Regions from separate parts of the Paenibacillus sp. NPDC057934 genome, predicted to be linked through region 1. Evidence: riboswitches for the same ligand, from Rfam matches in the RefSeq annotation. Region 1 holds a riboswitch; each other region holds the start of a gene.
What was found. Region 1 has a riboswitch for cyclic di-AMP ahead of ACFVRY_RS11880 (hypothetical protein). Riboswitches for the same ligand answer to the same signal wherever they lie in the genome.
Positions count from the first base shown of each region.

Region 1 (4,437 bases):
GAGCTGATCTACAAACCTCTGTATCGATGGATGCAGCACATTCTACAGGTAAAGGATGATTGAGGCATGGAAAATGGGAGAATCAGCTCCAGACAACTTGCTGTGCTGGTCATCTACTTTATTATTGGTGATATGCTGTTGATTCTTCCCTCGCTCACGATATCGGCAGCCAAGCAAGATGGATGGATCTCTGGCGGAATGGGCCTTCTGATCGGTTGGCCTATTGCCTGGTTTCTGTACCGGTTTAGCCGCCTGTTTCCCAAGCTGACGATTATTCAATACAACCGGCGTCTCTTGGGGAGATGGATCGGTGGGCTGATTTCTTTATTTTACCTATACTATTATTTGGTTACTACAGCGATGCTTCTCCGGGAAGCCGGTGATTTTCTCACTACCCAGATTTTTACGGAAACACCGATCAACGCCATTCACTTCATGATGATCATTACGTTGGTATGGGGAGCGAAGAGTGGACTAGAATCGATTGCCCGGTCGGGAGAGACTTTTTTTCCTTTATATATCTTCCTGTTTCTGGCCCTGTTCGTTCTGTTGCTACCTCAAGCCGAATTGTCCAGACTCCAGCCTGTAATGGGCGAGGGACTTCGGGCGATTACGCATGGTTCATTATACAGCAGCACTTTTACGTTCTGTGAGCTGAATACTGTGCTTATGTTCCTACCCTATGTGGTTACCAGCAAGACTACGGAAAGGGATTATTTAATCGGGGTTTTCCTTGGAGGGATGGCGATTTGTTCTATAATCTTGCTCACTCTTCTAGTGATTGGACCCAACCTGGCCTCCAGCTATCTCTATGCTACCTATGCCGCAGCGCAAAAGATCAACGTGGGGAATTTTCTGCAGCGAGTGGAGGCTATCCTGGCTATCAATTGGATTTTATCTACATTTTTCAAAACAATTCTGGACTTCTATGCTTTCCTGCTCGGGACCGCGCAACTCTTCAAGCTACGTGATTATCGTCCGTTGTCTATTCCTGGCGGCATGCTTGTCTTTGGATTGGCGTTTGCCATCACGACCAATACCGTTTATTTCGATTATATTGTCGACTACTATATCTTCTGGGACTTCACCTGTGCTTTAATCCTTCCGCTGATGCTTTATGTTGTATATAAATTTAGGGGTAAAACGTTGTTAAGCAAGTAGTGGGAAAGAATCGTGAGCCGTGCACATGTCTTCGCGCAGGGCTCTTAGCTGCATCTTCAGCTCAGGGACGGGGAGATGGAGAATCTCACCAATGTCCGCCAAGGGAAGGCCCAAGCCGTAGCGCAGTGCGGAGAGGACAAGCCGGTCGTATGCCGGCTGTCCAGGCTCGCCCGCCAGGTATGCGGCGGGCGGTACGGGGGCTGCTGATATTGTGGACAAAGGGGTGTGCATGGTGCGCACCTTCCTTTCGGAGTGGAAGAATGTTGACATTACAGAATGGAATAATAGGCGACGGAGTGTTCCACCAGCCAGCCTGTGTCCAGGCTGATCCATGCTGGTGGCAATGAGGATGCTCCAGGAAGTTGTTCCACGGACAGATGGAGCAGCTTAGGCTTTTGATTCTCCTGCTGGAACTTTCCGGAAAGGACAGGCGGGTACAAAATTGCCTGCAAATTCTGCAAGGCAGTCTGCACCATTGCGAACTGGCTCGGTTGCCAGCTCTGGATAGCCCCGGAAGCAGGGACAGCAAAGATTTCTATTCGTGTCAGCTTGTGTTGTTGTTCTAGTTCCACCTTGGACCCTCCCCGATTCCCATGATTTGCAGAGGGATGTGATGAGTGTCGGTAGCAATATAGCTATGATCGCTGTTATCACACCACAATACGCCAAAGCACACCCGCTTCAGGCGGTGTGATCATAATCCGAATCATACGCCGCACCGCTTTCTTTTGTAAAAAGAGAAAATCTTTCATAGTAACGTCTATCCACGGAATTTCAGCAACCAAGGGAGAGAAAGGGGAGTAAAAGCATGTTTATTGCACGTTATGAGGCCTCTATCTCCCTCAAGCATCGTTTTTCATTTTTGAACGGAAAACGGGCGAAAAACCTGAAATTCCGTCCTTTGGAGAAAAAGAATCCCCATCTACCTAAAATTTTCGATAATCGTGACAAAAACGTGAAAATAAGAGATATAGAGAGATTGAATATCAAGAAAGCGCTACCTGATATGAAAAGGGTTTTCTTTATGCATTATTTTGGCATCCTTGGCGTTTTACAAAAATTCCAGCATGAGAGTATGATTACATCTGTTTCAACCACAACTGAATAGTTGATCCGCTTAATTTCCGTCAAGGAAAGCGGGGGAACCAACAATCGGCAGCCGATGTGAGAGTCGGAGCCGGTTAAGGGGTGAATCCTGTATGGATGCATCAAGTATGCATTTATACGGGTAGGGCGACTCTCACCGCCCGAATCCGTCAGCTAACCTCGTAAGCGTATGGAGAGAGGATGAGTGCAATGTGACCGTTAGCGAGCCACAGAGGAGATCCTTTGTGGTTTTTTGCTGTGCTTTTATAAGCAAAACGCTTGTAAGGCAGCGTCTGGTGACGTGACACAGCCAGACATGGCTGTGTCCGAAAATGACGATAGGTCATGTTCCTTTCGGAGATTTTCGTTGCCTCCTTGTTGTTGTACAAGAGCAGGAGGGGATAAGAGATATGGCGGATCAGATGGAATATGTGCTGGTATGCGCACCAACAAAAGCTGGAGAGCATTTTATCAAGATTTTAAAATTTAGAGGCGTCCAGGTAGCAGGGTTAACGAACAATCAAGAGGAGAAGGCCCGTTTAGAGGAACTGGGAGTTGAGAACACTGTTTTAGTAGATACTCGCCATCAGAAAACGTGGTTTCGTCCATCTTTTCCTGTAGGCAAGGTGTATCTGTTCGAGAGCAGCTTTACGCTATGCTGCCGTTACATCCAGATGTGCCGGGCCTGGACCACACAGCCCATCTTTGTCATCACATCCTCCTTGAACCCTAGATTGGTCTATAAAAGACTGGGTGCAAGTTATGTCATCTATTCCCATAGCGGGGATGCCATTTTTTTGGCGGATAAATCATCCCGTGATCAGGGATAAACAAAGGGGCGGGAAACGATGCTGGATTTGTATATGATTGCTGCGCTGGTCGTTATATACGGCTTGTTCTATGGATTTGTTCAATGGTGCTCGGGTGTAGCCCGGGATGCAGGGGGGAATGAGCGGTGATTGTGATTATTGCGGTGACCTTGCTGCTATTCATCTATCTGGTATATGCGCTGATTCACCCGGAGAAATTTTAGCTACATCTGATGCGAGGAATGACAACAGAAATAGAAGTCTTGCTAAGGAGGGACATTCATGGGCACTCTGCAAATGGTCGTAGTTATCTTAATCCTTCTGCTTCTGGTGAAGCCAGTGGGCACCTATGTGTATCATGTATTCTCTGGCGAGCCTAACCGTACAGACAAATGGTTTGGGCGTACAGAGAATGGTATCTACCGCCTAATTGGGCTGAAGCAACGGGAAGGAATGTCCTGGAAGAAATACGCGTTAAGCTTCATTTTAACGAATATCGTGCTGGTAGCCTTTAGTTATATTATTCTGCGAGTGCAGCGTGGCCTGCCGCTTAATCCAAATGGGACTTCTGATATGGAGCAGACGCTCACGTTCAACACTGTAATCAGTTTTATGACAAATACGAATCTTCAGCACTACAGCGGAGAGACTGGTCTGTCCTATTTCTCGCAAATGGCTGTGATTACGATGATGATGTTCACCTCTGCTGCCAGCGGCTTCTCCGTAGCGATAGCGTTTGTCAGAGGAATCACCGGGCGGGAATCGGTGGGGAACTTTTTTGAAGACTTTGTAAAAGCGCATGTGCGGATCTTTCTGCCGCTGGCATTATTGGTAACGCTGATTCTAGTGGGCCTGCATGTGCCGCAGACGCTGAAGCCTACGCTTGAAGTCACAACACTTGAGGGCCAGGCGCAACACATTGCGATAGGGCCTGTGGCTTCCCTGGAATCGATCAAGCATCTCGGAACAAACGGTGGGGGGTTCTTCGGGGCCAACTCGTCACATCCGTTCGAGAATCCAAGTCCGATTACGAATGTGCTGGAGATTCTTTCGATGTGGATGCTGCCCGCAGCACTTCCGTATACGTACGGTTTGTTTGCCAAAAACAAACGCCAGGGCTGGGTGATTTTCACCGCGATGATGACGCTCTTCGTGCTGCTGCTGGGGCTGAACTATTATGCGGAAACCCGTGGGAATCCGGCGATCAACGCCTTGGGCATCGAGTCCTCACAGGGTAGCATGGAAGGCAAGGAAGTTCGCTTCGGGATTCCACAGTCCTCCCTGTTCACTACGGTGACAACCGCGGCGACCACAGGCAGTGTTAACAATATGCATGACACGCTGACACCGCTGGGTGAGATTACGCCGCTGGCGCTTATGA
Region 1 is NZ_JBHVPB010000004.1:451,903-456,339, forward strand. It holds gene ACFVRY_RS11860 (hypothetical protein) at 1-63, shown strand, start outside; gene ACFVRY_RS11865 (GerAB/ArcD/ProY family transporter) at 67-1,161, shown strand; gene ACFVRY_RS11870 (hypothetical protein) at 1,431-1,733, opposite strand; gene ACFVRY_RS11875 (hypothetical protein) at 1,970-2,269, shown strand; cyclic di-AMP (ydaO/yuaA leader) riboswitch at 2,266-2,452, shown strand; gene ACFVRY_RS11880 (hypothetical protein) at 2,658-3,077, shown strand; gene kdpF (K(+)-transporting ATPase subunit F) at 3,209-3,280, shown strand; gene kdpA (potassium-transporting ATPase subunit KdpA) at 3,339-4,437, shown strand, end outside.

Region 2 (4,437 bases), on a different contig from region 1:
CACAGTGTTCTGCTCTTTAACAAATGGAAGCTGTACGGCCAGGAAATTGTAGCGGATCTCACTCATTCTTTCGAGACCAGCCTTGGCAATCCAATGAATCAGCATGTAGCTCAGAGGCCAGCCAATCAGCAGAATACCTAGCGTATACAGCAGTATATAGGACGGATTCAGGTATTGTAATGGCTCACCGTTCAAAGCAGTGGAATTCAAGTATGTGGCCAAAGCCATCAATGGAGACAGCCATAATAGTGAAAAGGGGACGAGCAGCAGCAGCTTCCAGCCCATAAGAATGGTTCCTGCCAGCAATCCGCATACGATGGCGAGCGGAAAGATGGAAGCCATAAAGAGTGCATGAGCGACTACTGTCAGGACGAGCTCTTTGAGCAGAAGGTGCTCATAGTGTCCTGTCAGGTTGAAGAGTACATACAGTCCGATATTAGAAGCGATAACGATGGAAGCAAGATACAATCCATGCTTAAACAGGCTGATCGCCTTGGCATACAGCAGAAGCGTGCGGGAGTGCGGGAAATTCAGAATCCACTCCCGGCTACTATGGACTGTAAACAACAGCATATCCACTGAAGAAAGATACATAACGATCCCTATCATAAGAATGGTGCCTGCTGTAAAGGGACCTTGCAGAGAAGGCTGTCTGCTATGAAAGAGATACCATCCGATACCCAAGAGCAGAGTGAATAGCGCTACAGTAATCCCCCAAAAAGATTGTCTGCCCCATTTATACGGATTATAGCGGCTATACTCCAGATCTGTTAATGCTCTAAGCGTTGTCATGCGAACACTTCCCTGTAACGGGATTCAACGGACTGACCGGACTTACGGAGCTGTTCCACATCCTCAACACCTTGAATCCGTCCGTTACCGATTAGAATGAGGCGGTCAAACAGTAGCTCCATTTCCCGGATATCATGCGTAGCAATAAAAAAGGTACGCTCACCATCAGCCATCTCGCCCACAACTGTGGACGCAATTTCCTCTCTGGAAATAAGGTCCACGCCAGTGAAGGGCTCATCGAGTATGACTAACGGAGCTTTGCGGGACAGGCAGGTCAGCAGTTGCAGTCTGGCTTCTTCCCCGCGGGATAAGGTTGAGATACGGGATTCCCTCTTAACGGAAAGCTGACCCATTAGCTGCTCTGCCTTCACATTGTCCCAATCGGGATATATGCCTTCAGCAAAGTGAAGCCAGCGCCCTACAGTCAGCCATCCAGGCAGGCTGCTGCGGTCCGGCAGCAGGGATAATTGTCCTAGACGCTCTACACCGGCAGATTCGCCGAAAATCTTCACGGAGCCGGAGTCTGGTGTAGCCAGTCCGGTGATCAGACGTAATAGGGTAGACTTACCCGCACCGTTAGGACCGAGCAGTCCCGTGATACTGCCTTGGGGAATATGGAAACTTACGTCGTCCAGAATTGTTTTTTTCCTCGCGTGGAGGGTTAGGTTCTGACATTGCACGGCGGCCGTGTGTTCTGGCAGTGCAGAAATATCGTTATTCATACGCATCAAGATTCCTCCTTATCAAATTGCAGCATCTGCTCAACTGATAGCCCCAGGCTGTCACCCGCAGCTTTAAATTGTCGCACGGCCTCCAGGATCATTTCCTTGCGGGCCTCCCCGATGACATCCTGTTCTCTCGTAACAAAGGTACCCTGTCCACGATAGGTGACGATCAGGCCCATTCGCTCCAGCTCCTGATAGGTTCTTGCAGCTGTAGTGGGATTCACGCCTCGGTCGGCGGCCAAGTCCCTGACTGATGGCAGACGCGAGCCAAGTGGGATGAGACCAGTAACAATCCGGCCCCGGATGGCTTCGACGAATTGTTCATAGATGGGACGCGAGGGATTGATCTGAAATTGCTGTGGCAGCAGCTCCAAAGATTCTTCCATGTCTACCCCCTAGTAGGAATAATGTGTATGGGTATGGATCATACACTTGTTGTATGTAGTGTATCATTTCTCACCATACAATTTCAAGGTTTAAAAGTTCTACGTATTCATGAAACCGTGAAAAACGATGCAATCACAGGCAAGTCACGGAAAAGGAATGAGAACAGGGTCTCCTGCGTTCGCGGTCTCTCTTTAAGACATTATTTTATCCAAATATACTTAATAGTGTCTTTGTGATGTCAGGACAGAACGTATATAATTTGAATGCAATTAGATATAAGCCGAATTTCAATTGAAAACGGGGGAACCATAAGAAGTGAAAGGTGCTTGCAGACGTAAGTTTGAGCGCCGATCTTCAGGGGTGAATTTCGTTCCGGGAACGAATAGGGCAGCCTGCAGCCGCCCGAATCCGTCAGCTAACCTCGTAGGCTTCAGAACACTGCAGGAACCAAGGGGTAGAGGCATTGGTGTTCCAGTGCTTTTTTTGTTTGGCATTCTAATGGCATACACCGTCAATTTATTATAGTGAGAGGTGAGGATTTGGCTCCGCCATTCCCCAAGTTGAACCGTTTCACAATATTGAAGCTTTCCCCGCCCCAGACGCTGGTACTCGGTTTTGCGGCGATTATTTTGATTGGCACGCTGCTGCTGATGCTTCCGGTTTCCAGTCGGTCGGGACATTCATTAAATTTTATAGATGCGCTATTTACAGCAACTTCTGCTACCTGCGTTACCGGGTTGGTAGTCGTGGACACCGGTACGTATTTCTCCCTTTTCGGGCAGACCGTCATTATGCTCCTGATTCAGGTTGGCGGCCTGGGCTTCATGACGATGGCAACGCTCTTTGCTCTGGTGTTAAAGCGGAAAATCTCGCTGCGCGACCGGCTTATCCTACAAGAGGCCATGAATCAGAGCTCGATGGAAGGCATTGTACGGCTCATCCGCCGAGTACTGATCTATTCACTCATGATCGAGGGGAGTGCGGCACTGCTGCTGTCGATACGCTGGGCGTTTGATATGCCGCTCGGCAAGGCGATTTATTTTGGACTGTTCCACTCCATTTCCATGTTCAACAATGCAGGTTTTGACCTGTTCGGGCATTACAGTAGCCTGATGGGATATGTAAATGACCCTGTAGTGAATCTGATTGTTATGTTCCTGATTGTCACTGGTGGCCTTGGATTTATCGTAATTGCCGATATCGTCGATTACCGGCGCAAGCGCAGGTTGTCGCTGCACAGCAAGGTTGTATTATCCACAACCGCAGCGTTGATTTTGGCGGGGACGCTCGTGATTTTTGTATTTGAATTTACGAATCCGCGGAGCATGGGCTCCTTGAACATTGGCGGCAAAATACTGTCTGCATTCTTCCAGTCTGTCACACCCCGTACAGCTGGGGCTAATACGCTGGATATTTCCGGGCTGCGTCAGGCCACGCAATTTTTTATTGTGATTCTAATGTTTATCGGTGCTTCTCCCGGTTCTACCGGTGGCGGGATCAAAACAACGACTTTTACGCTCATGATTGGTGCCGTAATCTCTATGTTGCGTGGGCGTGAGGATATTGTATTCTTCCGTTACCGGCTGGCGCAGGAGCGGGTGTTCAAAGCACTGACCATTACCTTGCTCGCTCTCCTATTGATTGTCACTGTATCTATGGTGCTCTCGACGACCGAGGGACGCGACTTTTTAGAGATTCTGTTCGAGACGACATCGGCTTTCGCGACTGTGGGGCTGAGCATGGGATTGACGCCGGAGCTGTCGTTAGTTGGCAAAATCCTCATCTGTTTCACCATGTTTGCTGGCAGGCTGGGACTATTAACGCTGGCCTACGCACTTGGTCCAAAACAGGGTAAACCATTGTATCAGTATCCGGAAGGCAAAATGATTATTGGATAAGGAGTTATCGGGAGATGAAACCACAGCAATTTGTAGTAATTGGGCTGGGACGGTTCGGTTCAAGCTTGGCGCTTGAGCTGATGGATATGGGCTATGAGGTGCTCGGCGTGGACCATCTGGAAGAACGGGTGGAGGAGATGAGTGACAAGCTCACCCATGCGGTGATGGCGGATGCCACAGACGAGGGCATTTTGCGTTCGCTCGGTGTCAGAAATTTCGACTGCGGCATTGTAGCCATTGGCGATAATATGGAGCGTAGTATTCTGACAGCCATTCTGCTGAAGGAACTTGGCGTCAAGCAGGTGGTAGCCAAAGCCATATCTATTCTTCATGGACGTGCTTTGACCAAGCTGGGTGTGGACCGGGTGATTTTCCCGGAGCGGGATATGGGGATTCGGGTGGCTCACCAGTTGGTTACTCCCAATCTGCTGGATTATATCGAAATATCCAAGGATTATAAAATCGTCGAGATGAATGTTCCATCGTGCATGGATGGTAAGAGTTTGTCTCAGTTGAATACCCGTGCCAAATACGGATGTAGTATCATCGCCATCAACAGGGAGAGTGGAATTATCGTCGCTCCGACTGCGCTGGATTCCTTGCATGAAGGTGATATTATGGTCGTCATCGGCTCC
Region 2 is NZ_JBHVPB010000008.1:264,568-269,004, reverse strand. It holds gene ACFVRY_RS19800 (hypothetical protein) at 1-792, opposite strand, end outside; gene ACFVRY_RS19795 (ABC transporter ATP-binding protein) at 789-1,520, opposite strand; gene ACFVRY_RS19790 (GntR family transcriptional regulator) at 1,520-1,903, opposite strand; cyclic di-AMP (ydaO/yuaA leader) riboswitch at 2,173-2,350, shown strand; gene ACFVRY_RS19785 (TrkH family potassium uptake protein) at 2,465-3,802, shown strand; gene ACFVRY_RS19780 (potassium channel family protein) at 3,817-4,437, shown strand, end outside.
Region 2: it holds a riboswitch for cyclic di-AMP, as region 1 does, so the genes downstream of both, ACFVRY_RS19785 (TrkH family potassium uptake protein) here and ACFVRY_RS11880 (hypothetical protein) in region 1, are expected to answer to the same signal.

Region 3 (4,437 bases), on a different contig from region 1:
ATGTCGCGGTATCAAATGTACTGGCAAGTATATTTCCACCCGGTAACCCGGAGTTCTGAAATTATTTTACGACAGATTTTCCGCCGGGCTAAAGAGCTGTATTTAGAGGGGTATAATTTTAAATTTATGATTCATCCGCTGGGTGACTTGCTTCAGGGAGAAGTGACAGTGGAACAGTATTTGCTGCTAGATGAGGCGCTAGTTCAGACAGCCTTCATGCAATGGACACTGGAGGAGGATGGGCTGCTAAGCGACTTGTGTAGCCGGTTTATTCATCGTAAACTGTATAAATATGTGGAGATGGAGAGCCTCGATCCGGAGACGATTGACGAAATTCGCCGCAGTTTTGCCGGAGCGGGACTGAACCCGGAATATGATTTGGAAATTGATTTTCCGTCAGACCTTCCGTATGATGTGTTTCGTCCGGGAGAGGGTTTTGACAGCAACCAAATATTGCTGCTTGACCGGAAGGATCGGCTGCGTGAAATTTCGGAAGTTTCAGACATTATTCGTTCCATCAGCGGCATTCACCGTGGAAGATATCACTTATATTTTCCACAAGACAAGCTGAATAAGGCGCTTTCAAAACTGCCTGACTCCATTGCTGAAATATTCGCGAAATAAAGATTAAATAGTTATCTTTGAACATAGAAATCAAGACCGGGAGGACAACAGTACATGTACTTATTCGACACACATACCCATCTGGATGCTCCGCAATTCGACGAGGACCGTGAACAGGTCATTGCCCGTGCGGTGGAGGCCGGTGTCAGCAAAATGATCAATATCGGATTTAACCGGGAGACGATTCCAACCACGATGCAGCTCGCCGAATCGTATGATTATATTTATGCAGCCGTGGGATGGCATCCGCAGGATGCGATTGACATGAAGGAGGGGGACCTCGATTGGATCGCCTCGCTGTGTAGTCACAAGAAGGTTGTCGCCATTGGTGAAATCGGTCTCGATTATTACTGGGATACCTCTCCTAAGGACGTGCAGCATGAGGTCTTCCGTAAGCAGATCGGACTAGCCCGTGAGCTGAAGATGCCTATCTGTATTCATGATCGAGATGCCCATGAGGACGTGGTACGAATTCTCCGCGAGGAGAAGGCTAACGAGGTTGGTGGTGTAATGCATTCCTTCTCCGGCAGCTGGGAGACAGCGAAAATGTGCTTGGATTTGGGGTTCCATTTATCCTTCGGAGGACCGATAACGTTCAAGAATGCAAGGGTTCCCAAAGAGGTGCTGGCGCAGACGCCACTGGACCGTTTGTTGATCGAAACAGACTCCCCGTATCTGACGCCACACCCCTTCCGCGGGAAGCGAAATGAGAGCGCTCATGTCAAGTTGGTGGCAGAAGCTGCGGCAGAAATTAAAGGGATAACTTGGGAGGAATTGGCTGAAATTACGTATGCGAACGCGCTGGAACGATTTGGCATTGAGTGAAATCGGGAGAAAACACGGTGAAAAATAGAGGATAGCCGATGTATTAAACTTTTTTAATAAAAAAACAGCCGAATATTACAATATTTTAACCATATATTTGCGTAAACGTGGTTGAATCGTCCTTTACAACATGCATCAAAAAAGGATATCATCTTTTCAGTGCAGTGAGCTGTTGTTACAGTGACAGCCCACGCTATCATGGATCGTCTCGCTGAGTCTCCGTATGGAGAACGGGGGAACCAATATTGTTTTGCCGCATGCAGAGTACCACAAGCACAGCATAGAATGCCGCAGACACTATTTGATTTCTTCACGTGGTCTTTGGGGTGAATTTAAGGGCAACCGCCGTGAGCGGGTGACCCAAGATAGGGCGTCTCTCTTTCGTCCGAACCCGACAGCTAACCCCGTAAGCGAAAGTAAGAGAGGAAACCTCGTGCATAAGCCGCGTATTCTAACATCGGAGAAGCCACGAAAGAGTCCTCATAGAACTCTTTTAGGCTTCTTTTATTTTGAATAATGCGAATGTACCCTGCATACTGTTATATAACAGATGTGGGGGGAGCACTATGCCGGGCAGGCGATCCATGAGCAGGAGACGCAAAGGTATTGCAAATAGCGTGTCCTGTGACAATCTCGAATAGTTTCGTCCGAATGATGACAGTCATCTTGGTATACAGCTGACGACGGGGCTATGTAAGGAGGATGGAGAGAATGGGCGTATTCCAACCAGAAGTATCCCATGATTCGCAATCATCCAGCAGGTCTTACGCTTTACGGTGGGAACAAGTGAATTTTCGCGTACTTTCACTTGCCGGCGTGTTATCGATTTTGATCACGCTGATCATTCTGCTGTACGTGCACGGTCAAAGCAGCAAGCAGATCACTTTAGTAATAGACGGGAAAACGCAGTCTCTGGAAACGCGTGAAGCGATTCTCAGTGATGCACTAGCAAAAGAGCAAATTTCGCTGCAGCCGCATGATCAACTATCTATAGGCCTTAGTGATGAAATAAAAGACGGCGACCGTGTCGTAATTAACCGTGCGCAGCCATTCAGTCTTTCTGCGGATGGTGCAAAAAAGATTTTTTATACGACCGAGAAAACAATCGGTCAGGCCATCAAGAAGCTGGGTATTGCCCTCGAAGGCCATGATAAGATTTTCCCTTCGCTAGATACCACTATCTCTGCCAATATGGATATCAAGATTGTCCGCATTAACAAACAAACTGTACAGCGGACAACGAACTTGCCATATCGAGTCATCAAGACGGCAGACCCCTCCCTTACCAAGGGAACAGTCAGAGTGGCACAGGCGGGCGCACCAGGCGTCATGATCCAGCACATCGAAAAGGTTTATCAAGACGGTGAACTGGCTTCCATGCGTATGGTTGGGAAAGAAGTGCAGACGGTGACCAAAGACAAAATTATCGCCGTTGGCACAAAGCCTCTCCCAAAACCTGTAACAGTGGCCCAAACAACAACTTCCAAAACAGCTAATGCTACCATTTCAACAAAAACCAGTGCCAAGAGCAGTAATGTCGCCACTAAATCGGGCGTCAATTTTGAATACAAGAAATTAATCAAGAACGTCTCGATGACTGCTTATTCTTCAGAAGAACCGGGCATTGGAACTCGTACCGCCTCCGGCACACGCGTAACGGAAGGACGTACGATTGCAGTGGACCCTAATGTAATTCCTATCGGTTGGTGGGTATATATCGAAGGCCTGGGTTTCCGCCGTGCAGAAGATACTGGTGGCGCTATCAAAGGCAATAAGGTGGATGTCTACTACGATTCGCTGAACCATGCACGTAATTTCGGACGCAAGTCTCGTGCTGTGTATGTGATCGGACCTGTAAAACCAGAGCTTAACTAAGTCTGAGCTTTTGCAAAATTAGGTTGAATCAGCTATAGTGAGGGTAGCAATTAAGAATAACTTGTGCTCAGGAAATGATCGCAGAGCTACCGCTCATCACTTATACATTCTTTAGCCAAAAAGAAGGGGAGCGAATCCTCTTCTTTTTGCGTTTACGAGAAGGAGTAAACACTTATGATCAAGGAAGTAATCGTTGTCGAAGGCAAGAGCGACACGATAGCCATCAAGCGAGCGGTTCAGGCGGATACCATCGAGACTGGCGGCTCCGCGGTGGACAAGAAGGTGATTGCCAAAATCGCGCTCGCCATGGAACGGCGGGGTGTGATTATTCTAACGGATCCTGACCATGCGGGGGAGCGTATCCGCAAGATCGTTTCAAGCAAGGTTCCAGGCTGCAAGCATGCCTTCATCCCCGAGAAGGATGCTACTCGTAAGGGTGACATTGGCGTCGAAAATGCTGCACCTGAGGCGATCCGCCACGCGCTGGCGCATGTACATACGTCCTTCGAGGGCGCACCAGCCCTGATAGGGCTGGATGACCTAATGGCGGCAGGCATGCTGGTGCACCCACAGGCCGCTCAGAGAAGGATGCTGCTAGGCAATCTGCTTGGCATTGGGTACTGCAACGGCAAGCAACTCTTCAAGCGGCTTGCAATGTTTGGCATTACGCGGGAGGAGTTTGCCGGAGCCCTCGCCCAAATTGAACAGGGAGGCATAACTTCATGACTGGCAAAGAGAGCGTTTCAACCCCTAAACGGACAAAGGAAATCATTCAACGGTACGGGTTCTCATTCAAAAAAAGTCTGGGTCAGAACTTTCTGATTGACCAGAATATTCTCGATAAAATTGTAAACGCCGCTGAGCTGGACAATACTGCAGGTGCACTGGAGATCGGTCCTGGAATCGGGGCACTGACAGAGCGCTTGGCGCAAACTGCCGGTGCCGTAACAGCGGTGGAGATCGACAGACGGCTGATCCCGATTCTGAAGGATGTACTCTCCCCATACCCCCATGTGAAGGTTCGTAATGATGACGTACTGAAGGTGGACTTACAGCAACTCTTCAAGGAGGACTTTGCCTCCGTAGATCGAGTAAGCGTAGTTGCTAACTTGC
Region 3 is NZ_JBHVPB010000018.1:46,773-51,209, reverse strand. It holds gene ACFVRY_RS28115 (HD domain-containing protein) at 1-624, shown strand, start outside; gene ACFVRY_RS28110 (TatD family hydrolase) at 679-1,449, shown strand; cyclic di-AMP (ydaO/yuaA leader) riboswitch at 1,649-1,877, shown strand; gene ACFVRY_RS28105 (resuscitation-promoting factor) at 2,161-3,324, shown strand; gene rnmV (ribonuclease M5) at 3,499-4,050, shown strand; gene rsmA (16S rRNA (adenine(1518)-N(6)/adenine(1519)-N(6))-dimethyltransferase RsmA) at 4,047-4,437, shown strand, end outside.
Region 3: it holds a riboswitch for cyclic di-AMP, as region 1 does, so the genes downstream of both, ACFVRY_RS28105 (resuscitation-promoting factor) here and ACFVRY_RS11880 (hypothetical protein) in region 1, are expected to answer to the same signal.